3 regions of the Dorea formicigenerans genome follow, and region 3 is predicted to be linked to each of the others. Evidence: riboswitches for the same ligand, from Rfam matches in the RefSeq annotation. Region 3 holds a riboswitch; each other region holds the start of a gene.

What was found. Region 3 has a riboswitch for cobalamin ahead of NQ560_RS11710 (sirohydrochlorin cobaltochelatase). Riboswitches for the same ligand answer to the same signal wherever they lie in the genome.
Region 1: linked by a shared signal. The riboswitch ahead of NQ560_RS10575 (TroA family protein) and the one ahead of NQ560_RS11710 (sirohydrochlorin cobaltochelatase) in region 3 are both predicted to bind cobalamin.
Region 2: linked by a shared signal. The riboswitch ahead of NQ560_RS10620 (uroporphyrinogen decarboxylase family protein) and the one ahead of NQ560_RS11710 (sirohydrochlorin cobaltochelatase) in region 3 are both predicted to bind cobalamin.

What each region holds. Positions count from the first base shown of each region.
Region 1 covers NZ_CP102279.1:2,155,008-2,166,492, reverse strand. Annotated here, with positions in the region: gene NQ560_RS10595 (methylcobamide--CoM methyltransferase) at 1-393, shown strand, start outside; gene NQ560_RS10590 (ASKHA domain-containing protein) at 386-2,191, shown strand; gene NQ560_RS10585 (methylcobamide--CoM methyltransferase) at 2,278-3,147, shown strand; gene NQ560_RS10580 (Rpn family recombination-promoting nuclease/putative transposase) at 3,514-4,455, shown strand; cobalamin riboswitch at 4,586-4,795, shown strand; gene NQ560_RS10575 (TroA family protein) at 4,952-7,897, shown strand; gene NQ560_RS10570 (ABC transporter substrate-binding protein) at 7,897-9,114, shown strand; gene NQ560_RS10565 (FecCD family ABC transporter permease) at 9,148-10,212, shown strand; gene NQ560_RS10560 (ABC transporter ATP-binding protein) at 10,214-11,290, shown strand; gene sppA (signal peptide peptidase SppA) at 11,411-11,485, shown strand, end outside.
Region 2 covers NZ_CP102279.1:2,167,945-2,177,343, reverse strand. Annotated here, with positions in the region: gene NQ560_RS10635 (DUF1638 domain-containing protein) at 1-269, shown strand, start outside; partial or broken gene NQ560_RS10630 (uroporphyrinogen decarboxylase family protein) at 319-1,467, shown strand; gene NQ560_RS10625 (dicarboxylate/amino acid:cation symporter) at 1,757-2,980, shown strand; cobalamin riboswitch at 3,159-3,368, shown strand; gene NQ560_RS10620 (uroporphyrinogen decarboxylase family protein) at 3,536-4,606, shown strand; gene NQ560_RS10615 (leucine-rich repeat protein) at 4,671-6,407, shown strand; gene NQ560_RS10610 (ATP-binding protein) at 6,413-7,924, shown strand; gene NQ560_RS10605 (vWA domain-containing protein) at 7,951-9,270, shown strand.
Region 3 covers NZ_CP102279.1:2,417,971-2,429,455, reverse strand. Annotated here, with positions in the region: gene NQ560_RS11740 (hypothetical protein) at 1-1,241, shown strand, start outside; tRNA gene NQ560_RS11735 (tRNA-Arg) at 1,332-1,405, shown strand; gene NQ560_RS11730 (dicarboxylate/amino acid:cation symporter) at 1,611-2,801, shown strand; gene NQ560_RS11725 (nitroreductase family protein) at 2,916-3,434, opposite strand; gene NQ560_RS11720 (molybdopterin-binding domain-containing protein) at 3,708-3,875, shown strand; gene NQ560_RS11715 (3'-5' exonuclease) at 3,877-4,575, shown strand; cobalamin riboswitch at 4,677-4,889, shown strand; gene NQ560_RS11710 (sirohydrochlorin cobaltochelatase) at 5,090-6,295, shown strand; gene NQ560_RS11705 (hypothetical protein) at 6,359-6,904, shown strand; gene NQ560_RS11700 (TVP38/TMEM64 family protein) at 7,244-7,954, shown strand; gene NQ560_RS11695 (arsenosugar biosynthesis-associated peroxidase-like protein) at 7,956-8,288, shown strand; gene NQ560_RS11690 (rhodanese-like domain-containing protein) at 8,323-9,189, shown strand; gene NQ560_RS11685 (TVP38/TMEM64 family protein) at 9,405-10,085, shown strand; gene NQ560_RS11680 ((Fe-S)-binding protein) at 10,057-11,040, shown strand; gene NQ560_RS11675 (TIGR04283 family arsenosugar biosynthesis glycosyltransferase) at 11,184-11,485, shown strand, end outside.

The sequences.
Region 1 (11,485 bases), 260 kb from region 3:
CCGAAGCTTTTTGAGGAGTATACGGTCAAATATAATAATATGATCTGGGATGCTCTTCAGAAAGAAACCATGGGAAAAATCATGCATATTTGCGGACAGATGAAAAATGTATATCCGCAGGCAGAACTGATACATTCTGACGTACTTAGTTTCGATTCCTGTGTATCTATGCGTGAGGCACGCGAACATTTAAAAAAGCACGCCCTGATGGGAAATGTCAGTACATGGACGCTGGAGTTTGGACAGCCTGAGAAGGTAGAGCAGCTTGCAGTAAAATGTTGGAGAGACGGTTCCAATATCATTTCTCCGGCATGCGGACTTGGAACGAAGTCACCACTGACCAATATCCAGGCAATCCGTCATGGAATTATGGAGGAAGCAGCTAATGTATAAATTACGTGTCGTTCAGTCTGGCAAGCAATACGATTATGAACCGGGAGCAAGCCTTCTGGAAATCTTGCTGGCGCAGAACATATTTATTGATAATCCGTGTAATGGAAAAGGAGTATGCGGAAAGTGTAAAGTACGCATCGTATCAGGAGAAGTAGGGGAAGTATCTTCTACAGAATTACGTTTCTTAAAACCAGAAGAAGTAAAAAGTGGTGTGCGTCTTTCTTGTATGGTTCATCCACAGTGTGATCTGGAAGTAGAGCTGATGCAGAAAGAGCGCAAGCATGAAGTTCTATCAAAAGGATATGTGCCAAAATTTGAAAAAGACTTGGATATTGTCAAACAGATTGTGAATATACATAAGCCGCTTTTGACAGACCAAACACCATTTGAAGATCAGATTAAAGAACAACTTTCGAATGTGGAATTTCCATTTTCTGTATTGCGTGGATTCTGTTTCAAAGAAGGAAGTTACACGGCAGTTATCCATCGTGAAAAAGATGGCAAAAAAGTGCTGATGGATCTGGAAGAGGGAGATACTACAGATTCTATGTATGGAATCGCAATAGATATCGGAACAACGACCGTTGTTACAGCACTGATTGATATGCTGACCGGAAAAGAACTGGCAGATTCCTCTATGATCAATGCACAGAAGCATTTTGGGCTGGATGTCCTGACTCGTATTACTTATGAGATGGAGCATCCCAAGGAAGGGGTACAGGCACTTAAGGAAGCAATCGTTGCTTCCATCAATGAGATGATCGCAGATGTCTGTGGACAGACCGGAGTGAAGAAAGAACAGATTTACGAGGTCTCTGTAGGAGCGAACTGTACGATGATGCATATGCTTCTTGGTGTAGATGCACTGTCCATTGGAAAATCACCGTATGCACCAATGTTTGTAAAGGCAAAGGATATTGAAGCAGAGGAGATTGGTATTCATGCATCCAGAGGGGCAAGACTTTATTGTCTGCCGTCAGTATCATCTTATATCGGAGCAGATATTGTGGCAGGAGCTTATGTCTGTGAGCTTCATAAGGCAGATGAAAATGTTCTGTTTATTGATATCGGAACGAATGGAGAGATTGTATTTTCAGATCATGGAAGATTACTTTCCTGTTCCTGTGCCGCAGGTCCGGCACTGGAAGGTATGAACATCAGCTCAGGTATGCGTGCGGCAGAGGGAGCTATTGAAGATGTTGAAATTAAGGAAGATGGCGTGAAGCTGAAAATTATCGGCAATGCCGATCCAATCGGTGTCTGTGGAAGTGGTATTCTGGCAGTGGTAAAAGAATTGGTAAGAACCGGACTTGTAAGAAAAGACGGCGCATTTATCAAGTTGAAGAATCTGGAAGAGACAGATTATCGTTACCCAATGATTGAGATGGATGGTATCAAACGTCAGTTTAAGATGACGGAAGACCTTAAGATTACTCAGGGAGATGTCCGACAGGTACAGCTTGCAAAAGGAGCCATTCTGTCTGGCTTCTATGCACTTCTTAAGAAGGCAGGAAAAGAGATGAGTGAGCTTGACAAGGTTATGATCGCAGGACAATTTGGAGCACATCTTCCGGCAGACAGCCTCATTGGAACAGGAATTCTTCCGGCAGAAGTGAAAGATAAACTTGTCTATGTCGGTAACTCATCCAAGACCGGGGCTTATATGGCGCTCTTATCCGGTCAGGTGAAGCGTGAGATGGAAGAACTGGCTCATCATATGGATTATATGGAACTTGGTGCAACAGAAGGCTATGAGAGATTATTTGCCGATTGCCTTATGTTTCCGGAAGTTCACTAAAAATTGAAGAAACGAATGAGATAGGAAATACCCGAATAAAGCGAGGAAATCCAATCTTGGTTATGCGAAGAGGTAATGTTAAAAATATGGGAGATATAAAAGATTTTAATTGTACATATGATAATTCAGCAGGAATTCGTTCAGAAGTGACAGAAGGACTGGGACTAACATTTCCAGATGCATACACATACTGTGATACAATGGTGACTCTTTCAAAAGTGTTGAAAGAGAAAGATAAAACAGTTATATGTGAACTTCCATTTTGCCATACATTAGAGGCAGAGGCTATGGGAGGAATTATAAATCTTGGAAATGAGATTGCAGGTCCGAGAGCTGGAGGATATGTCTGTACAGATGTAGAAGAAATATTAAATCTGCCGGACATGGATTTCACGAAAGGACGAATTCAAGAGACTCTTCTTGCATGTAAAAAACTTCGTGAAGAAGGAGAACATGTTGTATTCGAAGTGGCAGGACCATTTACAATTCTCAATGTGCTGATCGATGCAAGATATGTGTTCAAGGGAATGCGAAAAAAACCGGAAGTGATGGAAAAGGTCTTCTGGAAACTGGGAGATCAGATTTTGAAATATATGGAACTGGTGAAAGAGTACGGGGGAGATTTGATCAGCTATGCAGATTCTTCTGGCGGAGTGAATATTCTGGGACCGAAGATGATGGAAGCTGTTACGGTGAATTTTACGTACCCATTCTTGAAGAAAGTAGAGCAGCTTGCCGATGATAAGACTATGATTCTGCTCTGCCCGAAAACGACGCTTGCTCTTATTGGAACAGAAAAAGCGAAGTTTGTGGACCATCAGTTAGAAGAGCCAATCGGATATGCACAGGCCTGCATTCATATGATCGGAAAAGCACATTTTGCCGGACAGATGTGTATTAAGAATGTTGGCTATCAGCTGAATCATGGGATTTTTAAAGAAGTAAAGCTATTGTAGTCACTGGCTTTTGTTTAACAGCATATTTGTGAAATGTCAAAAGGACAGCCGATGTGAAAAAACACATGGCTGTCCTTTCTTGGTAAAGCAGACGAATTTATAAATCTATTTACATCTGTATATCTAATGAAACAAAACGGCATGTAAAAATTACATTTATAAAAAGTTCTACAGATTTAAGGAAAGATTAAGGATTAATTGATTGTATAGAAGATGTTGAATATGTTATGATATACCCACTTCAAACATTCGAAAAAGATCAAGTTAATTTAAGAGCAGTTCTGCTCTGATCATACGGACAGATTCGTCCGATATTCCATGTTTGAAAAAATAACTATAAATGGTATAATACAAGGAGAAAAGTGTATGGAGAGAACCGAAAACTTAATCATGCAGGAAGACAGATGGAAGCCATTAAAGGAGATGAATCTCACGGACGATTTTCTATTTGATGTGGCAACCGCGGAACTGGAAAATTGCAAGACAATTATCGAATTATCTACTGGTTTGCGATTAAAAAGCCTCAAGTGGAAAGAAGGTCAGAAGGTTATTCACAATATTCCGGGAAAACGTGGAATCCGAATGGATTTTGTCGCAGAATCTGAAGATGGTCGCGTTTTTGATGTAGAGATGCAGAATCGGAAGGAAGGAAATATTCCAAAACGAACCAGATTCTATCAGGCATTGATGGACGCACCAATGTTGAAAAGCGGTGAAAAAGGTTTTGATAAGCTAAAACCGCTGTTTATTATTGTAATTTGTGACTATGATCCATATGGAATGAAGAAGTATTGCTATACGTTTGAAAGTCGCTGCAAGGAACAGCCGGATTTATTACTTGGAGATGAGGTTACAAAATTATTTCTCAGTACAAAAGGGGAAAATGGAGATGAAGTATCGAAAGAATTAGTGGATTTTCTTCATTATATTACTGAGAGTAATGAACATGGACTTCCAGAGGAATGTGATGAAAGACTTCGCCGTCTGCATGAGAGTATACAGGAGATAAAAACAAGTACAAGTGTGGAGGTCGAGTATATGAAGATGGAAGAAAGAGAAAGACTGGTAAAAGAAGAGGCAATAGAGCGAGGTTTAAGAGAAGGGAGAATACGAGGAAGAGAGGAAGGAAGAATAGAAGGAAGAATAGAAGGAAGAGAGGAAGGAAGAAAAGAAGGAGAACGTATAGGGGAAGAACGGCTTGCTAATTTATTAATGAAGCTTTCAAAGCAGAATCGTCAGGAAGATAGTATTAAGGCGTTGGAGGATTTGGAATATCGTAAGAAATTGTATGAGGAATTTGGCGTATAAATTGAAAAAGAAGCTTCTATGGGAGAAATCCTGTGGAAGCTTTTTAAGCATGTCATTGAAGTATAATGAATTGTAATAAAACCCCGGTTTCATTGACTTTCTCAAGTCTAAATGTTATATTTGTTATGGAAAATTATGAAGAACGTTCGGTGCTGTTTTTAGAAGACAGGTAAAAGGGAAACAGGTGCAAGACCTGTACGAACTCGTCACTGTGAGTGAATACATAGATTGTGTGTTAGCACAGAATCTGAGGTTGTGTTAGACATCCACTGGGAGACTGGGAAGGAGATTCTATGTAAGATTTACAAGTCAGGAAACCTGCCGACCGTTGGTACGGGAAATAGAAATTCCAGATCACGAGTAATTGATTGTGCCGAAATACATAAGGAACAGGAAATCTTTTGCTATTGCAGGTAGAAGGTTTTTTATTTTCGTGTAAATATTTCTTAAAAAGTCCCAAACAACTAAGATGAAATAGAATAAGGAGAAGGAAGAGATGAAGAGAAATTCTAAGAGATTTTTAGCACTGTTTATGGCGGTGTCTATGTCTGTTACACCAACAACAGTTCTGCATGCGGAAGAAAACAGCGAGACAGATCAGATTCAGAATGTTGAAATAAAACAAGATGAAAATATAGCACAGGAAGATAGTGAGACAAATGAGAAGAGTAATTCTGCGGAGAATTCGAAGGAAGAAATAGGTAAGAATGAGCAGGCAGAAGTAAAAGATACTCAGGATAATGTTCCGGTTAAAGAAGAACCGGTGTCTGATAATACAAATCAGGAAAATGTACAGGAGAATGGTAATCAGAATATTACATCAAATGTAGAGAAGAACGATAAGAAAAATCAGGAAAAAGAATCACCGGAGCAGGAAGCGGCTGTTCCTGAGTTTAAGGCAGAAAAAGTGGAAGCGGTTGTTGTGAATGGAAAGATTCAGGTAACAGTATCTACAAAAGATGAGAACTATGACAAGATTTATATCGGAAAAAAAGAAGATTCAGAAAAAACACCGGAAGTAAAAGGTGAGAAAAATAATCTTGGCGGATATGATTTTGTATTTGAGACTGAGGCTGAATATTTAGGGCAGAAACTTCAGTTCGTACCACATCTGACAGAAAAAAATGAGTGGTATTCAGAGAAAGATTTGTTTTTGGATATGCCAGCAGAAGCTCATTTTCCAGAGCTTGCCACATCAGTAAATGAAGTGGCAGGAGCGAATTTGCTCAGTGCTGGAGAAGTTCAAAGCAAAGAAGTGGCAGCGGGACATAAGACAGTTGAGCTGATTGATGGGGCAAGCTACAAGGTTGAAGCGACATCTAATTCAGGAATGTTTAATATAGTAGATTGTGTATTAACAAGTACATCAAAAGGGATGGAAGCAGTTATTACATTAAGTGGAACGAGTTATAAGAAATTATACATGGGAACTGCAGCAGAAGCAGAAAAGGCAAATGAAGAAAGTTTTATTCCATATATAGAAGTAAATGGAAAGTACACATATAAAATCCCAGTTTCAGCATTGAACACACCAATAAAAATATCAGCATATGCAAAATCAAGAAAAGATCAACAATATCATTGGTATGATCGAAAAATTACTATTAGTTCGGAAAAAATGGAGTTTCAAGAAATAGAAAATGGAGATTATGAATTTGATCCGAACAAAAATGATAGTCCATATAAAGTTGAAACTAATAGTAGTATGTTTAATGTTGTTGCTGCTACTTTAACGAAGAAAGCAGAAGGAATGGAAGCAATTATTACATTAGGCGGAACAAGCTATAAGAAATTATATATGGGAACTGCAGCAGAAGCAGAAAAGGCAAATGAAGAAAGATTCATTCCATATGTAGAAGTAAATGGAAAGTACACATATAAAATCCCAGTTTCAGCGTTGAACGTACCAATAAAAATATCAGCATATGCAAAATCAAGAAAAGATCAGCAGTATTATTGGTATGATCGTACAATCACCTTTAACTTCAACACCAACACTGTAGATGCCGGAGAAGATCAGAGCAATTCTGGTGATAATGGCAACAACGGAAATAATGGTGGCTCCAACAACAATGGAAATAACGGCAATAATAGTGGCTCAGGTAACAATGGCGGAAATACTAATAACAGCGGTTCCAATAATAATTCTGGACAGAATGGTTCTGATAATAAGTATGATTCCAATACAAATGGTTCTACAGGTCGTGTGAATACTTCTACAAAACTGGCCGATGGTGTATACAGTCCAGATGGCTTTTTATGGTCCGGCGGAACTGGAAAGGTTAGTATTACCTGTTCACAGATTAGAATTTCCGGTGGCCAGGCATATGCGACAATTGCATTTAGCAGTTCACATTATCAGTATGTAAAAGCAAATGGAAGTAAATATTTACCGGTATCACAGGGAGGCTCTACAACATTTGAGATTCCGGTAGAACTGAATAAGAATAATAAGATTATCGGTATGACAACGGCAATGTCTCAGGCGCATGAGATTACATATAGCATTTTTGTATATCTTGCAGGTGCGCAGGCAGCAGAAGGAAGTTCTGTTATCGGAGCTGGAATGGCTTCTGAGAGTAAGAAATTGGATCAGGAAGCACCAAGTATCATCGGACTGGAATATCAGGGCGAGATAGAATTAAACCATGCACAGTATTTTAAAATATATGAATACGAGCAGGGAATTAAATTATTAGAGATTGATCTGGCGTCTGGCACACCAAGAGAAAATCAGGAAGACGAATCTGGGGAAGTACAACAGTCCACAGAAATGACTCAGAGTGGCCGTGTTGAAACAAAGACTACAGATCAGAGCAAAAAAGAGGAAGAACAGACAGAAGACGGTGCAAGTGAAGCTTCCCAAAATCAGTCAGAACAGGAAGATAAATCCGAGCTGTATATGAACAATATTGTGAAATATCTGATTGTTCCGGAAGGTGTTGAGATTCCGGTAGGATTGGATAAAGAAACAATTGTGATCCAGCAGCCGACAGATAAGACCTATGTTGCGTCAGATGTGATTTTAGATAAACTAGAGCAGCTTGGAGCATTAAATCAGGTCAAAGCCGTGGCTAGTGAAGAGAAGGATTGCACAAATGAAATAATTAAAAATGCTTTAAAGGATAAATCCGTAGACAGTATTGGAAAATATGACGAGCCTGATTATAAAAAACTGATAAAAGATGAATGTAATCTGACAGTGATGGATACTGAGATTCTTCCGAAAGAGGATTCAGAGACACAAGAGACTCTGGAAGATCAGTTGAATACAATGAAAGAAATTTTAAGCAAATATGATACTTTAAATATTCCGGTATTTATTGATCGCTCCATCGATGAAGAAGATGAACTTGCACAGGCTGAATGGCTGAAAGTCTATGGAGCAATCTTTGGCTGTGAAGATAAAGCAGAGGAAATTTATGCGGAGTTGACAAAATAATGAATAAATGGATAAAGAGAAAATTATGTATTGGCGTTGCGATTGCGATGACTATAACGAGTATTGCAGGATGCAACTCAGTGAAAAGCGGTAAGAATAGTGTGGATAGCGCGGCTCAGAAGACTGAGACTTCTTCAGAGAAGAGTGATGATTCAAAAAAAGCAGAAGCCCCTCAAATTGACGGGCTGACGTATGAGTCTGCGATGAATCTGACATATGCGCAGGAATTCGATGTATTTTATTACAAAGATGGATATAAGCTGATTGATGTTCATGAGGGACGGCAGTATCTGATCGTTCCGGAAGGCAAAGAGGCTCCGGAGGGACTGGACAGTGATATTGTTGTCATCCATCAGCCGGTTCAGAATATTTATATGGCTGCTACAGCAATCATGTCATTATTTGATGCATTAGATGCAATGGATACTGTGAAATTTTCTGGTTTAGAGGCTTCCGGCTGGTATATAGAAAGTGCGAAGAAAGCAATGGAATCCGGAGCCATGACATTTGCAGGAAAATACAGTGAACCGGATTATGAGAAGATTGTAGATGGAGATTGCAAACTGGCAGTAGAATCTACGATGATCCTTCATTCACCGAAGGTGCAGGAGATGATTGAAGACCTTGATATCCCAGTATTTGTAGATTATTCCAGTTATGAGTCACATCCACTTGGAAGAACAGAGTGGATTAAAGTCTATGGAGCAATGTTGAATAAAGAAAAAGAGGCAGAAGCATTTTTTGATGACCAGGCCAAGGTAATCGAAGATCTGAAGGATTTTAAGAATACAGAGAAGACAGTGGCATATTTTTACATCAATACAGACGGTTCTGTGGTTGTCCGCAAATCCGATGACTACATTCCGACTATGATTGAGATTGCCGGTGGAAGATATGTGTTCAAGGATCTGAAGAATTCTGAGGGGAATGCGCCATCTGTAAAACTTACGATGGAAGAATTTTATGCAACGGCAGTAGATGCAGATTATCTTATTTACAACGGAACCATTGACGGACAGGTGAGTAGTCTTGGTGATCTGGAAGCTAAGAGCAATCTGTTTGCAGAGTTTAAAGCTGTCAAAGATGGAAATGTATGGTATACTGGTAAAAACTTATATCAGGCGACAGACACAGTTGGAGAACTGATTTCAGATATTCATCTGATGCTGACAGAGGGTGATGCCAGTCAGATGACATTTCTTGAAAAGATGAAATAAAGATCAAAAAATAAAAGAAACTGGTGGAGAAATATGCAAAATAAGGAAACAAAGCAGGAACAGTTAAGTTTTCATACTGAAAATTTCAGAAAAAGATTCAGATATACATTTGTATTTGTGTGTATGATCGCAGCATTTTTTGTCATTACAGTGCTGAATATTAATACGGGAAATGTACATATTTCTGTGCCGAAGATTTTGAGAATATTATTTTTACATGATGGAGAGGCGGTAGAGTACAGTATCATATGGAAGATACGTCTGCCGCGTATCCTCATGGCAGCATTACTGGGCGGAGCATTGTCTCTGTCCGGTTTCTTATTACAGACATTTTTCTCAAATCCGATCGCAGGACCGTTTGTACTTGGAATTTCTTCCGGAGCGAAGATGGCTGTCGCACTGACTATGATTGTATTTTTAAAATATGTAGGACATTTTTCATCTTACACATTAGTAGTGGCAGCATTCATTGGTTCGTTGATATCGACGGGATTCATTCTTTTGATGTCAAAGAAGATTCATCATATGGCATCCCTTTTGGTAGGAGGAATCATGATTGGATATATCTGTTCCGCAATTACAGATTTTGTGGTGACATTTGCAGATGATTCTGATATTGTAAATCTTCATGGCTGGTCACAGGGAAGTTTTTCCGGTATGAGCTGGGGAAATATAAAAGTAGCTGTAGTTGTAGTTGGAATTGCGGCAGTGTGTACATTTTTACTGTCAAAACCAATCAGTGCATATCAGCTTGGAGAAGCATATGCACAGAGTATGGGAGTGAATATTAAAGTATTCCGAGTTGTTATTATATTACTGTCAAGTATTCTTTCTGCGTGTGTGACTGCATTTGCCGGACCAATTTCTTTTGTGGGAATTGCAGTTCCATTTCTTACGAGAAAAGCGTTCGGAACATCAAAACCGATTGTGGTGATACCGGGTACATTTTTTATAGGGGCTGTATTCTGTATGATCTGTGATCTGATCGCTCGTATGGCACTGGCACCGGTGGAGCTGAATATCAGTACAGTCACATCGATACTTGGTGCACCGATTGTCATCTATATGATGGTGAAGCGCGAGAAAGGAAGAATGTAACATGGTAGATTATTATTTCAAAATGGATGATATGGCTGTTGGATACCAGGGAAAGACACTGATCCATGACATTAATATTGGTATTGATAAAGGTGAAATTGTAACGCTCATTGGACCAAATGGATCCGGTAAATCTACAATTTTAAAGAGTATTACAAAACAATTGAAATTAATTGGAGGAAAGGTGTTCTTCGATGACACGTCGCTTCAGGAAATGTCTTATAAAGAACTTTCTTCCAATATGGCTGTTGTTTTGACAGAACGTATCAAAACGGAGCTTATGACCTGTCATGAAATTGTGGCAACAGGACGTTACCCATATACAGGGCGGCTTGGAATACTGACGCCGGAAGATGAACAAATCGTAGATGAGGCAATGAAGGCAGTTCATGCAGAAGATCTGGGAAACCGCGATTTTAACGCTATTAGTGATGGACAAAAACAGAGAGTTCTTCTTGCAAGAGCAATTTGTCAGGAACCGGAGATTATTGTGCTGGATGAGCCGACATCTTTTTTAGATGTACGATATAAATTAGAATTACTTGCAATATTGGAACGTATGGCAAGAAAAAAGCATATTACAGTCATTATGTCGCTGCATGAGATTGATCTTGCACAGAAAGTGTCGGATAAGATTATCTGTGTGAAGGGAGATACCATTGCACATTATGGAAAGCCAGAAGAGGTATTTAAGGAAGATACAATCCGCAGTCTTTATGAAATTGACAATGGTTCTTTTGATCCGGTATTTGGAAGCATAGAGCTTCCGAAGATAGAAGGAGAACCAGAGGTATTTGTAATTTCGTCCGGAGGAAGCGGAATCCCAATTTATCGACAGTTACAGAAAGAACACATTCCATTTGCAGCAGGAATCCTCTACAAGAATGATATTGACTATCAGCTTGCAAGACTTCTGGCAGTGGAAGTGATTACAGAAGAACCATTCCGGCAGATTAGTGATGAGACATTTGCAAGAGCAGTTGAAGTGATGAAAAAGTGTAAGAGAGTTATTGTAACAGATGTGCCGGTGGGAGAATGTAATAAAAGAATCGAAGAATTAATAAAGTTAGCAAAATAGCAGGACGCGTAGTAAATTCGAGGTTTACTACGCGTTAAATGTATTATTTTTTGAAAAACAATCCTTCATATGTTACAATAAAAAAGCTATGGAGATTTAGAACTTAAAGGAGAAAAAAAGATGAAGAACAAACAGATAATCGGTCTGGTTGTGGCTGGGGCTGTATTTATTGTGACAGGTGTTACAAGCGTATTG
Region 2 (9,399 bases), 250 kb from region 3:
TCTGGTTTGATGCTTACAAGAGTGTAGATATTGTGGATACAGGTGTTTATGATTGTTATTCAAAAGAATATGTAGAGCGTGCAAAAAGGGAGTCTGCAATTATAAATGTGCCATATCAATATGTGCCGGGAAGTAATATTATATTAGAAAAATTAGTGTCTGGGAAATGGGATGACCAATTTTTGATTATTGAAAAAGGAGGTGTAATGACAGAAGAAGATTTTGGAATGACAAACAAAGAGTCATTGCATACAACATATGTCGTGTAAAATGGACACCATATTGAAAGATTGAGGCGTAGTTTTTTTGAGTTTTACTATGTTCCCAATTCAAGAAAGGGAGGAAGTTATGGATTATACGGAATTAAAGAAATTAATGAGCGAGCAGAAGGTTGAGATGACTGCGGCGGAGCGTATCAAGGCCTATAACGAGGGGAAAGAGGTAGATCATATCCCGTATACATTACAGGCACCTGATCCGGCTATGGCAGATATTTTTGGATTTACAACATCACAATTTGCGAAAGACTTTGAAGTGAAAAGCGAAGTAATCAGACGAAGAAAAGAAGAATTTGGTCTGGATAGCTTTAATGTTGGATTAGGTCTTCGCACAATTGGCGTTGCGCTTGGTTCAAAGTTAGGGGTTCCTGAACATGGAATTGATTATATTGAACATCATGTGTTGCAGGATTATGCGGATTTCGACAAATTGGAAGTGACGGATCCTTATAAAAATCCAGTTCTTGCACCGATTTTGGAAAGTGCCAAGAGATTGAAAGAACGTTTCCCGGATGTTAGTATGACAACGAGTGTGGCAGGTCCGATTTCAACAGCTATAGCAGTCAGGCCAGTTGAAAAGGTTCTTCGCGATACGAGAAAGAATCCGGAAATGCTTCACAAATTGCTTGATTTGACAGTTGTCTGTTCTTTAAAATGGTTTGAAGCATTTTACCATGAGTTCGGATCGGTCGGAACGAATTTTTCCGATCCGGTAACCTGTATGGATGTAATTAGTAAGAAGCAATTTGATGAATTTTCGCTTCCTTATATTAAAAAACTGATTGATGGAACAGAGAAAATTATGGGATCAAGACCGGGAGCTCATATTTGTGGTAAGACAAGCCCTATTTAGAGTGATCTTGCAGATGCAGGTCTATTTTCATTCAGTATCGATAATTGCGAGGATTTGGAGGTTGCTAAGCGTGAGGTGGGTGACCGGATGCGCTTTGCCGGAAACGTTCCGCCGATCGAAGTGATGAAAGATGGATCGATTGATGATGTCATTGAGGTATGTAAAGACTGCCTGAGAAAATGTGGAGATAATCCAAAAGGTTACATTTTGAATACAGGATGTCAGCTCCCGATTGGTACACCGAAAAGAAATGTGGAGGCATTTATCTATGCGGCAAGAAAATACGGTCGTGGTGCGCAGTTAGGAAAGCTTCCGAAAGGTATTCTGGAAGATTAAAATATGTAATTTGTGCAAATGAAGCGACAAAAATGCAAAAATGATATTTTGAGGCAAAAAAGGGACACCGTGTTTCGCAGTTGGGGACGTAGTATTTTGAAAGTTTGCTACGTCCCCAACAAATCAAAAAATGCATAATTTTCCACATGAACTTGCAAAAAACTGGTTGATGAATCAGAATAAGGTATGATATAATTTTATATCAGAGAATAGGCATTGTCTTATGACAGTGCTTTTTTGGGGTAAAATATAACGTGGAAATGAAATCAAGTAAAGAGAGGTTAAAATCATGAAACAAAAGAAAAAAATGTCTTTGGCAATGCAGATTTTTATCGCATTGATTCTTGCAATTGTAGTAGGACTTCTGATGCAGAGTCATGCAGAATTTGCAGAGAGTTACATTAAGCCGTTTGGAACAATTTTCCTGAACCTTGTAAAGTTCATCGTAGTTCCAATCGTATTATTCTCCATTATGTGTGGGATTATTTCCATGCAGGATATTAAAAAAGTAGGAGCAATTGGTTTAAAGACCGTTGTATACTATATGTGTACAACCGCATTTGCAATCACATTTGGATTGATTGGAGGAAATCTGTTCAAAGGAATGTTCCCGGTCGTTGCAACAACAGACTTGACTTATGAAGCAGCAGAGTCGGTATCATTTATGGATACAATTGTGAATATTTTCCCATCCAATTTTATTGCACCGATGTCTGAGTCCAATATGCTTCAGGTAATTGTGATGTCAGTATTGTTCGGATTTGCGATTATTCTGATTGGACCGGAGAAAAATCCACGTTTGATCCAGGGGTGTAATGATTTGAATGATATGTTTATGAAATGTATGGAGATGATCTTAAGATTATCTCCAATCGGAGTATTCTGTCTGTTGTGCCCGGTTATTGCAGTAAATGGTCCGATGATCATCGGTTCACTGGCAATGGTGCTTTTAGCAGCGTATGTCTGCTACATTATACATGCAGTTGTTGTATATTCATTAGCAGTAAAGACAATGGGCGGTATGAGTCCGATCGCATTCTTTAAAGGAATGCTTCCGGCAATGATGTTTGCATTTTCCAGTGCTTCTTCCGTAGGAACACTTCCAATCAATATGGAGTGTGTAGAGAACATGGGAGCATCAAAAGAAGTGACTTCATTTGTGCTTCCGCTTGGAGCAACAATTAACATGGATGGAACTGCAATTTATCAGGGAGTATGTGCAATCTTTATCGCGTCCTGTTATGGAATCAACCTGACACTTCCACAGATGCTGACGATTATCCTGACAGCAACACTGGCATCTATCGGAACAGCAGGTGTGCCGGGATCTGGAATGGTTATGCTGGCAATGGTACTTACATCTGTAGGACTTCCAGTAGATGGAATCGCTCTTGTAGCCGGAGTGGATCGTATCTTTGATATGGGACGTACAACAGTAAACATCACAGGTGATGCAAGCTGCTGCATGGTTGTCACAAATCTTGAGAAAAAGAAAGCATTAAGAAAAAAATAAGTATATAGTTTCGCAAGTAGGAATGTAGAGCCATTCTTAATTATGTACACTTGGTTTTTATGAGTTTATTCTTTTTAGGAATTCCATGAAGACTGAGTGTATTTTATTTGAAAAAACGATAATTGGGTAGATATATCAATATTATTTATTTGAAATAAGCGTGCTTAATAATTATACTGGATGCAGAAGACTATATTAGTGATGGATTTGACATTTAAAAGGGAATCTGGTGAGAATACAGGGCAGCCTATTCTACTGTAAGATGGACGAAGCTTCAACGAAGTCACTGGTATTTATATCTGCAACAGAACAGCAGTAATATAAGCCGGGAAGAGGAAAGCAGAGGATGAAATCAAGCCAGGAAACCTGCTATATAGGAATTGGGATTTTCGGTAGGGAAAAGAACAGACACTTCGTTTTATTTTCCCTGCCTTTTTTAGTGGAAAAATATTTTATACTGATCGTTCATGACAGTGATAGAAGTTATAGTGTATAAAATCCAGGGGGAATATTGAGAAACTTATTGTTTGCATGTATAATACGAGGAGGAGATTTATGCACGAATTAGACCAGATGACACCGAATCAAAGACTGAATGCTTTTATGACAGGACAATCGATGGATCGAATGCTTGCAATGCCGGTCATAGTATCTATGTCAGGCGATGTATGTGGGATGACTCATCGCGAGAAAAGAAGCTCACCGGAGAATGAGGCAAAGTGTCAGATTGAAGCGTACAAAAGATTTGGTAATGACCTTGCAGTCATTGAATACGGGCTTCACATGGTAGGAGTTGGGCTTGGGGGAACGACCAATGATCCGGAGTTTCAGACACCTGCAATCGCAACGTATCCGCTTGAAAGTTTGGATGATATTGACAAGCTGGATCCGGAACGTCTGAAAAAAGAAAATGATCCGCACCTAAGACATTGTCTGGAGGCATGCCACATTGTAAAAGAAGAAATTGGTGATGAAGTACCGGTCGGGGTTCTGATTACTGGACCATATACAGCTGCCACAAGCTGTTATCCAGCAGAGAAGCTGTTCCGTGCCATGAGGAAATCACCAGAAAAGGTTCACAGACTTGTGCAGTTTACAACAGATTGTCTTATCGATATTTATAAAGAGTTCATTCAAGAAGGGGTATTGATCCTACAATGTGATCCACTCGCTTCTGGCACAATCTTGAGAAAGAGTCAGTATCAGGAGTTTGTGCTTCCGTATGCAAAAAAAGTAAATCAGGCAATTCATGATGCAGGAGGAATGGTCTGCTATCATATATGTGGGGATACGACCAAAACAATTGATGACATGGCAGATGCAGGAAGTGATATGATCAGTGTGGACAATGTCGTTGATTTGGAGCATGTAAAAAATACAGCAGGGCAGAAGATGCCGATTCTTGGAAATGTGGCACCGGTCGACTATTTTATTCAGGGAACAAAGGAAGAAATGGATGCAGCTGTAAAGAGGTGTTTGCAGAAAGCATGGGATTCACCGAATGGTTATATTCTTGCCTCTGGATGTGATCTTTCCGGTCAGGTAAAATTGGAGAATATTGAAGCGTTTATGAATGCAGCAAGAAAGTATGGAAAATGGCCATTAGATCCTAAGAACTTTGAGTAAAATGTGTCGGAAAGATAATCTGCCAAATTTGAATAAAAAGATATAAAATCAGAAAACTAATCTGATGGAGGTAGATAAACAGGACATGGTTGTTCAGATCATATCTGGATTTCGGGGATCCGGAAAAACAACATTCTTAAATCAATGTATAGAACAGGTAAAGGGAAAGACTGCGGTAATTCAAAATGATTTTGGTGCACAGGCAGTTGACCGGGAAAATGCAGAAGGCAGCTTGATCTATGAAGAAATCGGTGAGGGCTGTATTTGCTGTGGGATGGCACTTGAGTTTGAAGAAAAGATGCGCCGGATTGCCATGGAAGATTGCCCGGACAGAATTTTTATAGAAGCATCTGGATTTGGAAAACTGTCCGATGTCGTGAAAGTATGTACGCAGCTAAAAGAGAAGGAACATCTTGAGATGGTGATCGGACCGAATGTTACCGTTGTAGACATTGGCATGGTGGAGGCATATGCCTCCGGACTGGGAGAATTTTATGTAGACCAGATTGAACATGCAGATGTAATTCTGGTCAACAATATTGATTCAGACGATGTGGAATTGGAGGAAATAGAAGAAGGCTGGAAAGCGCTGGAACGACTGAATACGAAAGCGTTGAAAAGTGAAAATGCACGGGAAGTATTAAAAAGTGTAATGGAATCTGGAAGCGTAGATCAAAATCTTCAGATAGAAGGAGATACGCTTATAAAATATCTTGGAGCTGACGCATTTGTAGAAGTGCCGGATGGTATCCAGATCATCGCAGACAGTGCTTTTGAGTATTGCATGGAAGTGCAGGAAGTGCATTTGCCAGATTCAGTGGAACGAATTGGAAAGCATGCCTTTCAGGGGAGTGGAATCAAAAAGATACATTTACCGGAAAGCATAAAAACAATCGACATTTATGCTTTCAGCGGAACACCTCTGGAATATATAGAATTACCGGAGAATTTGCAGAAACTTGGGCACAGTGCATTCCGTTATTGCAGGATGTTAAAAAAAGCGAAGTTTCCAGAACATCTGGTGGAGATTCCGCATGATACATTTAATGATTGTGGAAAACTGCGGGAAGTAATACTGCCGCATGATACAGAAGTGATTGGGGCTCATGCATTTTCCGGGTGCGCGGCACTGGAACAGGTGGATTTACCGGAGAGTGTGAAGCGAATTGAAGAAGGTGCTTTTGTGACTTGTGTCAGTCTGGAGAAAGTACATTTGCCAAAAGGACTGGAGGTGGTAGAACGCAAGGTGTTTTACCGGTGTACGAATTTAAAAGAACTTCATTTCCCAAAACGGGTGACAGAGTTTGGCAAAGGCATCTTTTCACAATGTTCTGCATTAAAACGAGTGTATATAGAAGGAAATCCGGTGGATGAAGAAGTGTTTCAGGACTGGGATATGTGGACAACTTGCTATGATATGGAAGAAATCATTGCACCGAATATGAGGATTACGAGATTTGCAAAAGAATGGAGAATGTGGGCGGCAGCAGGACTTGCAGATTACCTGGTAGAACAGGGAGATGTAAGAAGTGAAATCCTTGATTCTTATGTGAAGGATCTGAAAGAAAACCGGAGTTCCTATGAAGTCCTTTTATTAGAAAATAAAAAGTTATTACAGTTTTTCATTCATTACAATTTATTGGCGGAACAGGCAGTGAACAGACTTCTGGATCAGTCACTGCAAAAATCCGATATGGAGATCCGCAGCATGCTGTTGAATTATCAGGATGAAATCCAAAATGAGGATAAGAAGGAGGAGACGGGCAGCCAGCTTGATCAGCTTCTGGCAGCGTTGTCATAATATTTATGAATATTAGGGAAGCAAAAGAGCAGATTGAACATGCGGTAAAATTGTACCTGGAAAAGGATGAAAAAGGCAGATATATAATTCCGACAGAAAAGCAGCGTCCGGTATTTTTGATGGGAGCGCCGGGAATCGGTAAAACTGCAATTATGGAGCAGGTTGCGCAGGAACTTGGAGTAGCACTTGTGTCTTACACGATGACACATCACACAAGGCAGAGTGCACTGGGACTTCCATACATTGTAGAAAAGGAGTATGGCGGAGAAAAATTTCAGGTATCTGAGTATACGATGAGTGAGATTATTGCAGCGGTTTATGAAGTGATGGAGGACACGGGAATATGTGAAGGAATTCTTTTTCTAGATGAGATCAATTGTGTATCTGAGACTTTGGCGCCGGCGATGCTTCAGTTCTTACAGTACAAGACATTTGGACAGCACAAAGTGCCTGAGGGCTGGATTATCGTAACTGCAGGGAATCCGCCAGAATACAATCATTCTGTGAGGGAATTCGATATTGCGTCCTGGGACCGCGTAAAGAGAATGGATGTAGAGCCTGATTATAGTGTCTGGAAAACATATGCTTATGAGCAGGGGATGCACCCGGCAATCCTGACCTATCTGGATCTGAAGAAAGATGCATTTTATTCCGTGGAAAATACAGTGGATGGAAAGCATTTTGTGACAGCAAGAGGCTGGGAAGATTTAAGTCAGATCATGTGTCTGAGTGAAAAGAAGAATCTGCCTGTGGATCTGAATCTGATCAGCCAGTACGTGCAGGATGAGCAGATTGCCCGTGACTTTGCAATTTATTATGATTTGTTCAAAAAATATAAAAATGATTATCAGGTGGACCGTATCTTATTTGGCATTCCATCAGAGCAAGTAAGACAGAGGGCGATGAAAGCATCTTTTGATGAGAGGATTTCTTTCCTTGGTCTTTTGATGGATGGAATTACGGATACTGTTAAAGAGACAATGGAGATGCAAAATGCATTGTTTGTATTTGGGGATTGCCTGAAAAAGATAAAAGCAGATGTGGAAAAAGGCCGAGACCTTGTTTCTTGTATCGAACAACAAAAAGAATGTTTAATGGAACAAGAAAAACAGAAAAAACGTGCCGGTAATTTATCCCGTGCCCAGGTGTGGGAAGATGACCGTGTGCTTGTTTATCTGGAAGAATGCCGGAAAAAAGCAGGCATACGGACTCCGGATGAAAGAGATTTTGTAATTCTCAGAGATTATTTTGCCCAGTTGACAGAAAGCTTTCAAGAGCAGACAAGAAAAGCATCGGGGTGTCTGTCCAACTCATTTTACTTTTGTGAAGATGTGTTTGAAGAAGGACAGGAGATTCTTGTACTTGTGACAGAACTTACGGAAAATGAATATACGGCCAGATTTATCAGTCAGTATGGATGTCGGGAGTATTTTAAACATAATAAGAATTTGATGTTCTACGAGAGACAGAAAAATCTTATGGATCAGATTCAAAATCTGGGGCTTGATCAGGTGTAATATTTATGTGTGTGGAAATAATAAAAGTGGCTTCAGAAGTTCTGAACTTTAGCGGACAGAGAACGTTGGTCAATATGAGGTTTCTGGAACCGGCAATTCGGATGCTGACGGAGAGTCCCTCTAAATGTATGTGTAATCGTTCATATGGTATGGGAACAGATGGAAAAAATCTTTACTATAATCCGGAATACGTACTGAGAGCATATCAGAAAGAGAAAGGTTTCGTCAGCAGAATGTATTTGCATTTAGTCGTGCATGGAATATTCAGACATTTCTTTGTAAATCCACAGATCGAGCAAAGAAAATGGGATCTTGCATGCGATATGGCAACAGAATATATCATCGAAAGCTGGAAACTGGACTTTGCAGACATTAGTGCCGGGGCAGATGAAAAGCGCGAACTTGACCGCATCCGGAAAAATGTGGGACTTATGAATGCGGAAAAGATTTATGGATATCTGAAAAAGACAAAAGAGTCAGAAATAGACTGGCTGGAGAAAATTTTCCGTCGGGATGACCATAGCTTCTGGTATCCCGAAACAAAAAACAGGAATGATGTAATCCAGGTGAAATCAGGGCAGGTGAATCAGAACCGGGAGGTCATGTTCTCAAATCAAAAATTGGAAGAGCTGTGGAAGCAGGCTGCGAAAAAGATTCAGGTGGATCTTGAGACATTTATGAAAAGCCGGAGTGGTGAAACCGGTGATTTTTTGGTGAATTTAAAGCTTGCGAACAGAAAGAAGCAGGACTACAGTGCATTCTTAAGAAAGTTCACCAGGCTTGGGGAACGTATGAAGATCAATGATGAGGAATTTGATTATAATTTCTATACTTATGGAATGCAACTGTATGGAAATATGCCGCTGGTCGAGCCGTTGGAGTACAAGGATGTCCGGGTAGTGAAAACATTTGTGACTGTGATTGATACTTCAGGGTCAGTGGAGGAAGAAAAACTTCGGAGATTTCTGGAAAAAACGTACCAGATATTAAAAAGTGGGCAGAAAAGCGAAGACAGAGTGAATTTCCATCTGATCCAGTGTGATGCGTTGGTTCAGAAGGATGTGAAGATTACATCAGAGAAAGAACTGGAGCAGGTGATGGAAGATTTGACACTTTATGGCCGGGGAGGAACTGATTTCAGACCGGCATTTGAGTATATAGAAGAACTTCGAAAAAATGGAGAACTTACGAACTTGAATGGAATGCTGTATTTTACAGATGGAATGGGTGTTTATCCGAGAAAAAAACCGGAGTATCCAGTGGCATTTATATATGATAGTGAAGTTTTGGATGAGATTCCGGAAGTGCCGGCTTGGGCGATTCGTTATCTGATGGATGACATATAGAATGGATAAATGTCTGTACGAATATATGGAAGTGCTCAATTTGAAGATATGTGTAATTAATGTTAAAATGTATCAAGATAAAACACGTCAAGAGATGAGAATGTCAGGAAAAAACAGCTTGCGGGCTAT
Region 3 (11,485 bases):
ACAGACAGGCAATGGAAGCCTGCGCAAGAACGAAGATTCCGATGGCCGGAACGGGCGGAAGTGGTGTCGCGCTCACGCAGAACATGGGATGTAATGTTCTGTCAGCATCTGGAACAACAGGAACAACGAATCGTACAAGAGCCGTTGCATTTACGACAGCACTTGCAAAATACTGGAAAATTAAATATATGCCAGTCATTGGTAATACAGGGGAAAATGCAGCATCAAAAGCAGAAGGAAATATATGGAAGCGCATTAATTTCCGCGGAATTATGATGACAAGTCTTCCGGCATTTATTGCCATGGCACTTTGTCTGGCGTGCAGCAAGATTCCAGGATGTGGAAGTCTGTCAGATGTATTTGATACACTTGTAAATTCAATTCCAATCGTTATTTGTGCAATTGCAGCTAAGCAGGTTTCCGGTCTTGATGAAGTGGGAGTTGTTGCAGGTATTGTAGCCGGCATTCTGGCAGTGGATGGAGGAATCCTGGGAGGACTGATCATCGGAATCCTGGCAGGTGTGCTTGCTTACTATATCAGTGTGTTCTGTTTCCGTCACAATGTGCCGGGTACGACAGTTAATATTGCTTCGGGAGGTCTTGGTGGACTGGCAGCTGGATTGGTGGGAAAATTCCTTATTGCACCTGTAGCATTATGGATTGGAAATGGTATCTGTTCTCTGATCAACATGTGCATTGATTACAATGCCCTCCTTGCAGGGGCGGTAGCAGGACTTCTGATCTGGCCGGCAATTATTGGAGGTGTTTACCATGCGGCAATTCTTCCGATTGTACTATTGGAAATGGAAGAAATGGGATTTAGTTTCCTTGGAGCTATTGATATGACAGGACTTGTCATGGTATCTGCAGGAATCACACTTGCTAACATTATTCTGCCAAAGCAGAAAGGTGAGGCGGCTGTAGCACTTCCAGGCTGCATTATCAATATCTGTTTTGGAACATTTGTGGAGGCGTCTTATCCATTCATGTTCTCAAACAAGATTGTCTTTGCCGGAGCGCTGGCAAGTGCAACTGTAGGTGGAGCAATCGTAGGACTGTTCAATGTAAAAGGAACCGCTTATGTGCCGGCAGTGCTTGCTCCGTTTATGGCAAATGAAGGAAAAGGCCCGGCATTTGCAGTGGCTATGATTGCTGCAATGGGATGTGCATTTGCAATCACGATGGTGGCAAATGTGCTGGAGAGAAAAAAGAGTGGAAAAATTCCAGTGAAAAAAGTTTGAAAAAGTTGAAAAAACTTGTTGACAACCAGGGGGACCTACGCTATAATAGATTTTGCTGTGAGGGACACAAGAGAAACGGAACACAGTAATGTGCGCGTAGCTCAGCTGGATAGAGCGTCTGGCTACGGACCAGAAGGTCGGGAGTTCGAATCTTCTCGCGCACGTTGAATTTAAGGCATATCCGAAAGGATATGCCTTTTTTCTATGATAATAAATTGCTTTTTCTAAGATAAAAGTAGACAAAACATATTTGACAACTGTATAATAAACATAATATTTTCAACTAATAAATTTCTTTATTGGGATAAAAGTAGAATGATTTATACATAGAAGAAATTTATTAAGCATGAAGAATGAGTGAGGTAGGGTATGAAAAAAATATTTAGCAGTCTTCCGGTGAAATTATTGATTGGTATTGTTATTGGAATTATTTTTGGACAGATTTTCCCGGAAAATGTAATGAGCGTTGTTGTTCCATTAAAGAATATTCTGGGACAGGTCATTAACTTTGTAGTACCGTTAATTGTCATCGGATTTATTGCACCGTCTATTACAAAGCTTGGAAATAATGCGTCACGTATGCTTGGAGTTGCACTTATGGTTGCATATACGTCGTCCGTACTGGCAGCACTTCTTTCTATGGGAGCTGGATATGCAATTATTCCGAATCTTCCGGTTGTGTCAGAGATTGAAGGCTTAAAAGAATTGCCGGAAGATGTTTTTGGTCTGACTATTCCGCAGATTATGAATGTCATGAGTGCTCTTGCATTTTCCATTTTAATCGGACTTGCGGCAATCTGGACAAAAGCAAAGACGATCATTACTATTTTAGATGAGTTCCAAAATATTGTACTTGCAATTGTGTCAAAGATTATTATTCCAATTCTTCCAGTGTTTATTGCATTTACATTCACTTGTTTATCATATGATGGAACTATTACAAAGCAGCTTCCGGTATTTGTCAGTGCGGTCGTAATCGTTATGATTGGACATTATATCTGGCTGACAGTGCTGTATGTTGTAGCAGGAGTCTATTCTGGAAAGAATCCAATTGAAGTCGTAAAGCATTATGGACCGGCTTATATTACAGCAGTTGGAACGATGTCTTCTGCCGCAACACTTGCAGTTGCGCTTCGGTGTGCGAGAAAATCTAAAGTTTTAAGAGAAGATATGGTGGATTTTGGTGTACCGTTGTTTGCAAATATCCATCTGTGCGGATCCGTATTGACGGAAGTGTTTTTCTGTATGATCGTGTCCAAGGTATTATATGGTACATTACCAGATATTCAGACATTGGTACTGTTCTGCGTCCTGCTTGCGATTTTCGCCATTGGAGCCCCTGGAGTTCCGGGAGGAACGGTAATGGCATCATTGGGACTCATTACAGGCGTTCTTGGATTTGGTGATGATGGTACAGCATTGATGCTTGCAATCTTCGCACTTCAGGATAGCTTCGGAACAGCCTGCAATGTAACGGGAGATGGAGCGTTGACATTATTCCTGACCGGTTATGCCGAAAAACATGGAATAGAAAAGCAGAACATATCTGTGGAATTATAGATTGTTGAGGCATTCTTGAATTTTAGAAAATGAAAACATATCAATGGTATGATAATAAGAAAATGGAGAGTGGAATAAAACCACTCTCCATTTCTATATGCAAAGAAACTAAAACTAATTCAAATATGTAACAAGATCGTCCTGTCTCTTAGCAGCCTCGCGCTCTTCATCAGGATATCCCATTCCTACCATTCCGACAACCTGCATGTCTTTGTCAATTCCAAGACCTTCCAGGTAATCAGCAACTTCTGCTTTGTCTCCACAGTATTTTAACTGGTTGATCCAGCATGCACCAAGTCCAAGTGAGTGTGCTGCAAGAAGCATGTTCTCGATTGCGCATGAGCAGTCGCTGACTCCGTTGACAGCTTCTTTCTCACATGCAACAAGTACAATTGCCTTTGCTCCGTATAATGTGTAAGCAGGGTTCTCCATTCCCTTTGCTACAACATCCTGAAGGCTCTTGATAGAATCTGCATTCTGCATTACATAGAATCGGTATGTCTGTAAGTTCTTGCCGCTTGGAGCGTAAGTTCCTGCTTTGACAATCTCATCTACGAGATCCTTTGGAACGTCCTGCTCTTTGAATTTACGAATAGATCTTCGAGTATAAATGTTATTCAATACTTCGTTCATGATTACCTCTCCTTTTAAAATAATTAACCTTTTTATCTAAAGTACAGTATAATATTAAAAACAAGAAAAATCATTGTCTATTTTAGATAAAAATACGAAAAATAATTTGTAAATATAGACAAAATGGGTAGATATGTACATTGTTAAGAAATGAACAAAATGTTATACTAGTAATATTAAGGATTGAAGAAGTGCATAGCACAAAAAAATCCGTGGGTAGCGAAAAAAATGAATCATGCATCAGTCCGCAAAGGCGCGGGGGAGGAAGAGAAAATGTCAGATTTGAAATTTACTTGTACTGGTTGTCGCAATGGCTGTGTGATTACAGTCTGTTATAATGAGGAAGGTTATCCAGATGTGAAAGGCAATGGCTGTATGCGCGGCGTATTGTATGCAAATGACAAAGTAAGAGCAATGGATGAGAAAGAGACGGACAAGTAAGATGTTAAAATCATATGTTGCATTTGACATAGAGACGACTGGACTTAGCCCGGAGCACAATGAGATTATTGAGATTGGTGCATTGAAAGTACGGGAAGGAAAAGTTGTTGACCGTTTTATTCGTTTTATTGAACCGGAGGCCGGGATACCTCCGATGATTACGCAACTGACCGGAATTACAAATGATATGGTAGAAGGAGCAGGGAACTGCGGCGAAGTATTGCCGGAGTTCCTTGAATTCTGCGAACGGGATACGCTGATCGGACATAATGTGCAGTTCGACTTCAGCTTTGTGAAGACAAAAGCAAAAGAACTTGGTTACACTTATGATCATATGGGAATTGATACACTTAAGATTGCCAAAGTTGTTCACGCAGACCTTCCATCCAGAAAGCTTGGCGCACTCTGCGAATACTATCATATCGAAAATGTGGCGGCGCACCGGGCATATCATGATGCTCTGGCAACCGCAAAACTGTATCAGTCTATGGCGCATTTTTATGAGGAAAAGGAACCGAAGGTTTTTAAACCACAGCCCTTGGCGTATAAGGTGAAGAAAAAAGAACCGATAACCGCAAAACAGATCGCATTTCTCACAAGGCTTATGCAACAGAAGAATATTTCTATGGAAATGGACTTACATACACTGACAAAGAGTGAGGCTTCTAGAGAAATCGACCGGATTTTATCCCGACCGTAATGGAAGTGAGAAACCAATATGGAATACAGTCTGACAGGCTGATGTATTGACAGTAATTATCAGATGTGTTAGATTGTAAAAGTAATAGTTAAAGATACAAAAGAATAAAAAATGTGTGAGGTGTCAGTCAGAGAAAGATATTATAAAAAGTTATTTATCTGGCTGATGAAAAGGGAAACAGGTGTGAATCCTGTACGAACTCGTCACCGTATTTTGTGAGCTTTGAATCCTACATGCCACTGGGAGACCGGGAAGGCTGATTTTAGAGCGCCTGAGCAATAAGCCGGGATACCTGCCTTTCACAGTACAGGAACATATTTGTTCAGGCCACGAGGAACTGGCAGTACGAAATACATAGAAAGGCTATTTGACGGAAGGAAGATAATTTCGTCAATAGTTTGTTTTGCGTACTCTCTGTTCATTTTTTAATGGCAGGGATTTTTTATTATATGAATGTAATAAGAAACCTCCGGGAAAATTATTTTGTATCTTAGAAAAAATGGAGGATGGAAAGATGAAGAAAAAATTGGTAGTCGTATTACTTACTGCAGCTATGAGTATGTCTCTGCTTGCAGGATGTGGAGGAAATTCAGGAAGTTCTGACGCAAAGAGTGATGCAAAGACAGAGGATACGAAGGAGGACAGCAATCAGGTGGCAGCAGACAAGGTGGCAAAACTGATTGATGATATCTATGTTCAGGAGAGAACTGACAAGACAGATGAACAGTGCAAAGAAGCTAAGGAAGCCTGGGACGCATTAACAGATGCCCAAAAAGAATTAGTAGAAGGTGAGAACGCAGATCCTGATTACTTCGGAAGAGATACAGGTGACGCTTCGAAAGATGATCCGTTAAATCAGGACGAGATTGGTGAGAATGAACTTCTTGTTGTAAGTTTCGGTACATCATTCAATGACAGCCGCGCAAAAGACATCGGTGGAATTGAGAAAGCACTTCAGGCTGCTAATCCAGACTGGTCAGTAAGAAGAGCATTTACAGCTCAGATCATCATCAATCACGTACAGGCCCGTGATGATGAGAAGATTGACAACATGGAGCAGGCACTGGAGCGTGCAGTAGACAATGGAGTTAAAAACCTTGTTGTTCAGCCGACACATCTGATGCATGGTGCAGAGTATGATGAGTTATCAGAGACAGTGGGAAAATATAAAGATAAATTTGAATCTGTAAAGATTGCTGAGCCGCTTCTCGGCGAAGTTGGAGCAGATGCAACAGTTATCAATGCAGACAAAGAAGCAGTTGCAAAAGCAATCACAGACGAAGCAGTTAAGACAGCAAACTATGACAGCATTGATGCAGCAGCCGAAGATGGAACCGCATTTGTATTCATGGGACATGGAACTTCACACGTTGCAAATGTAAGTTATGATCAGATGCAGACACAGATGGAGCAGCTTGGATATAAGAATGTATTTATCGGAACTGTAGAAGGTGAGCCGGAAGATACAGAGTGTCAGGCAGTCATTGAGAAAATCAAAGAGGCCGGATATAAGAAAGTAATCCTTCGTCCACTGATGGTTGTTGCAGGAGATCATGCGAACAATGATATGGCAGGAGACGATGATGATTCATGGAAGAGCCAGTTTGAAGCGTCAAAAGCATTTGACAGTGTAGAATCACAGATTGCAGGTCTTGGAGAGATTGATGCAATTCAGCAGATTTATGTAGCACATACAAAAGCTGCAATTGAAGCTAAATAGTTGACAGGTCAGATTTTCAGAGTACAATTATAAAGAAAAATAATTAGAAAAGAGAGAATGGACATGTTAAAAAAGAAATTATTAGTTTTATTACTTTCCGCCAGTATGGCAATGACAATGCTTGCCGGATGCGGAAGTAATACGGATAAGAAAGATGACACAAAAACAGAAGCTTCCAAAGATGATGCGTCAGAAGCAAAGACTGACAGCAAAGATGCGAAGGAGCCTGAGCTGGAAGATGGAACTTATAAGGTAGATTTTAATACAGACAGCGGTATGTTCCACGAGAATCCGGACTATAATGACGGAAAAGCAACGCTGACTGTTAAAGATGGTAAGATGACAGTACATATTACATTGAATTCTAAAAATATCGTACAGTTATTCTTAGGCTCAGCAGAAGATGCACAGAAAGACGGGGCAGATCTTATTGATCCGTCAGAGACAACAGAGATTACTTATTCTGATGGTTCCGCGCCAGAGGAAGTATATTCCTTTGACGTACCGGTACCGACACTGGACGATGAATTTGATCTGGCATTGGTTGGAACAAAGGGTAAATGGTATGACCATAAAGTCAGTGTGTCCAATCCGGAATTGGTACAGTAATAATCTTTATTTTGTAACAAAATGTGAAATGAATAGTATGTAATTGGAAACCTCTATCATGCAATAAAAAGAAAGCGTGATAGAGGTTTCTGTATTTTTATCAGAACTTTATATGAAAAAATAATAAAACATACTTTTTCTATTATAGGAATATATAGATAGAACAAATGATTAATAGAAAATATTAATAAAAACAATTGGACGAGAATAGTACAAAAAGGTACTATTAACGTAACTGATTTATAACATAGAGTTGTTAAAGATTATAAATTTGACGTGTTAGAAAGTTGTTGATAAAATGAACAGACATTACATATTTCAGAGGGGAATTTTAAAGATATGAAAGAGAAAAAGAACTGGCTGGGGAAAGTTGTATTATTAATCGCAGTGATTGCAGCAGTCGCTGTGTATTTTTTAGTCCCAGGTGTCAATAAAATGATGAACAAGGTATTTGCCATGTTTGCAAGCGGAGACTTTACGGTTGTACGTGATTTTGTGGCATCTTATGGAGCATATGCGGCTGTAATCTCATTTTTACTGATGATCTTTCAGTCCATTGCAGCACCGCTTCCGGCATTTTTGCTCACATTCTCAAATGCGAATCTGTTTGGATGGTGGCAGGGAGCAATCCTTTCCTGGACAAGTGCTATGGCAGGAGCGGCTGTATGTTTCTACATTGCAAGAATTCTGGGACGTGATGTGGCAGAGAAACTTACAAGCAAGAGCGGACTGGCTCAGATTGATACATTTTTTGAACGATATGGAAAGAATACAATCCTGATCTGCCGTCTGCTTCCATTTATTTCGTTCGATATTGTAAGTTATGCGGCAGGACTGACATCTATGTCATTTATGTCATTCTTTATTGCAACAGGAATCGGACAGCTTCCGGCAACAATTGTGTACTCTTACGTTGGCGGCATGTTGACCGGCGGTGCAAAGTTATTTGTGACCGCGCTTATGATTTTGTTTGCCCTCTCGGCACTGATCTTTATGCTGAGAAAAATATATATGGACCGGCAGTCCAAAAAAGAAAAAGGGAGGATATGAAATGGATACTTACTACAATCCGGAAGATCTGGCGAAGTTTGGAACCATTGGGGAAAAAGCACCGGAGTTAGCAGAGAAGTTCTTCAGCTACTATAATGCAGTGTTTGAAGAAGGTGCACTGACAGCAAGAGAGAAATCTCTCATTGCACTAGCTGTGGCACACACGGTACAGTGCCCATACTGTATTGATGCTTATACCAATGACTGTCTGAATAAGGGAGTAACAGAAGAGCAGATGACAGAGGCTGTCCATGTGGCAGCAGCAATCCGTGGCGGTGCAAGTCTGGTTCACGGTGTACAGATGAAAAACATCGTAAAGAAATTAGAGTTCTAAAAATTAAAATAAAACATTTGAGGAGATTAAAAACATGAAAAAGAGAGTCGTAACATTATTATTAGTAGCAGCAATGACAGGATCTATGGTTGTAGGATGCGGATCAAACTCCAGTTCTGACACAAAATCTGAGACAAAGACAGAGTCTACAGATACAAAAACAGAGGAGAAAAAAGAGTTGGCAGACGATGAGTATCAGTATGTATCTGCTGAGGATACAGCGAAAGCTGACGGAGTTCACGTACTCGATGTAAGAGAGTGGGATAACTATGTGACTGGAAGAGTTAAGAATTCTGAGTGGTGCCCAATCTTCCCATTAGAGGATGATTCCTTAGTTGACGCTATGACAGATTACGCAAAAGAGAACCTGAACGATGGAAAAGATATCTACATCATCTGTAACAGTGGTAAGCGTGGAGCTGAAAAAGCAACAGGTGTATTAAGAGATGCAGGAATCGAGTCAACATCTATCTACACAGTAGAGGGTGGAGCAAAAGCACTTGCTGACGTAAGCGGAGCTCTTACAACAGACCGTACAGAAGAGAACATCGACTGGCAGTATGTATCTGGAAAAGATGCAGTTGCAGCAGTAGATGACAAAGATGTTCAGATTCTGGATGTTCGTGATGATGATACATACAAAGCAGGACACTTAAAAGGATCTTTCCAGTGCGGATTAAAAGAGATTGAAAGTGCAGATGCTCAGACAGCTATGTACAAACTGGCAACAGAGAAGATGGATTCTTCCAAGAAAGTATATCTTCTTTGCTACAGCGGAAACAAGTGTGCTAAGACAGGAATCTCTATCCTGAAAGACGCTGGCTTTGATTTAGATAACCTTTACATCATTGAGAATGGTGCAAAAGACGGGGACGTATCTGCTGCATTCGTGACAGAGTAAATTTGTAGAAAATCAGTTCATAAGAGCCGGGAGGGGAAACTCCCGGCTCTTATAATTTCAAGGTTCTGTCAGCATACAACAGTAGGAGAGTTTCCTACGGGAAAAGCTGCAAAACAAATATCACAATATGCAGTTTCAGAAAAATGCGGTTTATGGTATAGTAAAGTATATTACGGTGATTGTGAGAAATGGTATTGCAGTGGGGATAACGAAGAATGAAAAATAAAAAAATGTGGATATTTATCGGAATTATTGTTGTGATTCTGGTACTCAATCACATTTTCGGGTGGTCTGCCTACCTGGGAAATACAGAGAATTTGAAATTTTTGGAAAATATGGTACAGGATAATCTTCTTCTGGCGGTGTTGATCTACACAGTGCTTACGATTGTAAGTTGTGTCGTTCTGGCACTTCCGGGAGTGACATTTGCAATTATTGCGGGGCTGGTATTTGGACCGGTACTTGGAACAATCTGTTGCTCAGTTGCGACAACGCTTGGAGCAATGGTCGCATTTGTTGTGGGACGATTTTTCCTTCAAGACAGTATCAAACCGATGGCAATGAAAAATAAATATCTGAAAAAATGGCTGTTTGATGAGACGGGAAGTAACGAGATTTTTATTCTTATGATTACAAGACTGGTCCCGTTGTTTCCATACAATCTTCAGAATTTTGCCTACGGGGTAACAGATATTAAATTCTCCACATATTCTATATGTTCTCTGATTTTTATGTTGCCAGGAACGGCTATGTATACGGTTGGAACAGCCGGACTTGCAGACAAAGAGAACCGGATCCTTTATATAGGGATTGCACTTGTACTGGCGGTAGTTGTTATGGGGCTTGGTGCATTTTTGAAGAAGCATTATGTGCAGGAGGAACAAATTGAAGAGTAAAAATGATGTGTCAGAGTGTATACACTGCCATGTCTGTCAGAAGCATTGTGAGTTTCTGAAAAAATATGGCATTGATATTGGGGACACTGAAAAGCTGAAGGAATTATCTTATCATTGCTTTTTGTGTGGAAAATGTACAGAAGTCTGCCCGATTGGGATTGACGGGAGGGATTATATTCTAAAGCTTCGCCGGGAAAATGTCCGGGAGGCAGAAGGGACATTTCGCGAAAAAGGGTATGGAATGCTCTTAAAAGAAAAGAAAGATTATATCTATAAAAATTATCGTAATGCAACTGGAAAATGCATCCTTTTCCCAGGGTGTAATTTTCCTTCTTTTTATCCAAAGACAATGAAGAAGCTTGTGAAGCTTCTGAAAGAACATGGAATCGGAGTTGCCTATGACTGTTGTGGAAAGCCGATTGCGGAGCTTGGACTGGAAGTTGATGAAAAGAGAATTATACAGCGTATTAATGATGAGTTTGAAAAAAGAGGCGTGGAAGAGGTTATCATGCTTTGCCCGAACTGTTATACATTTTTGAAACCCTATTTGAAGGTTAAAGTGACAGACATTTATGCAAAACTTGAAGAACTAGGGATCGGTGAGAAGAATCTGGAGTCCGGCAAAGTATTTTTGCCTTGTCCGGATCGTGAGAAAAGAGAGATTCTTGCATCAGCAGAGCGATTCGTGAAGGGAAGTCTGGAATCGGTAAAAGGAGTACAGTGCTGTGGTCTTGGAGGCTGTGCACCGGTGAAAGAACCGGAAATTGCAAAGCACATGGCATCTGCACTTGCAGGAGAGAAAAAAGTATATAGTTATTGTGCTTCCTGCTCTGGCAATCTGACTCGTGGAGGCTGTCAGAACGTGAGACATCTCCTGACAGAGATTTTAAAGACTTATGAAAAGCCGGATGTGAAGAAATCCATGATCAACCGTGCGAAGACGAAATTTACATAATTTGTAACTGTTCAGAGCCAAGCAAAATTTCAAAAACAGGTATAAAATGCGTAGTATTTTGGAAGTTGGCTCTGAACAGTTACATTTGTTTTAAAAATGACTCCGTACCAGGTGACAATTCAACAAAAGAATGGGGATAAAAGATGAGAAGAGCAATCATTGTATTTACAAGAGTTCCGGTGGCGGGGCAGACAAAGACAAGGCTGATGCCATATTTTTCGCCGCAGGAATGTGCCGGGCTGCACACTTGCTTTTTGAAAGATATTGCCGGGCAATGTCAAAAAACACAGGCGGATCTTTATATCTGTTACACTCCGGACGATAAAGGAGCTGCATTAAAGAATATATTTGGGGATGACAAGATTTATTTTCCGCAGATGGGGGAATCTTTGGGAGAAAGAATGTACATGGCAATCCAGAGGGTTCTTGCCAAAGATTATGGATC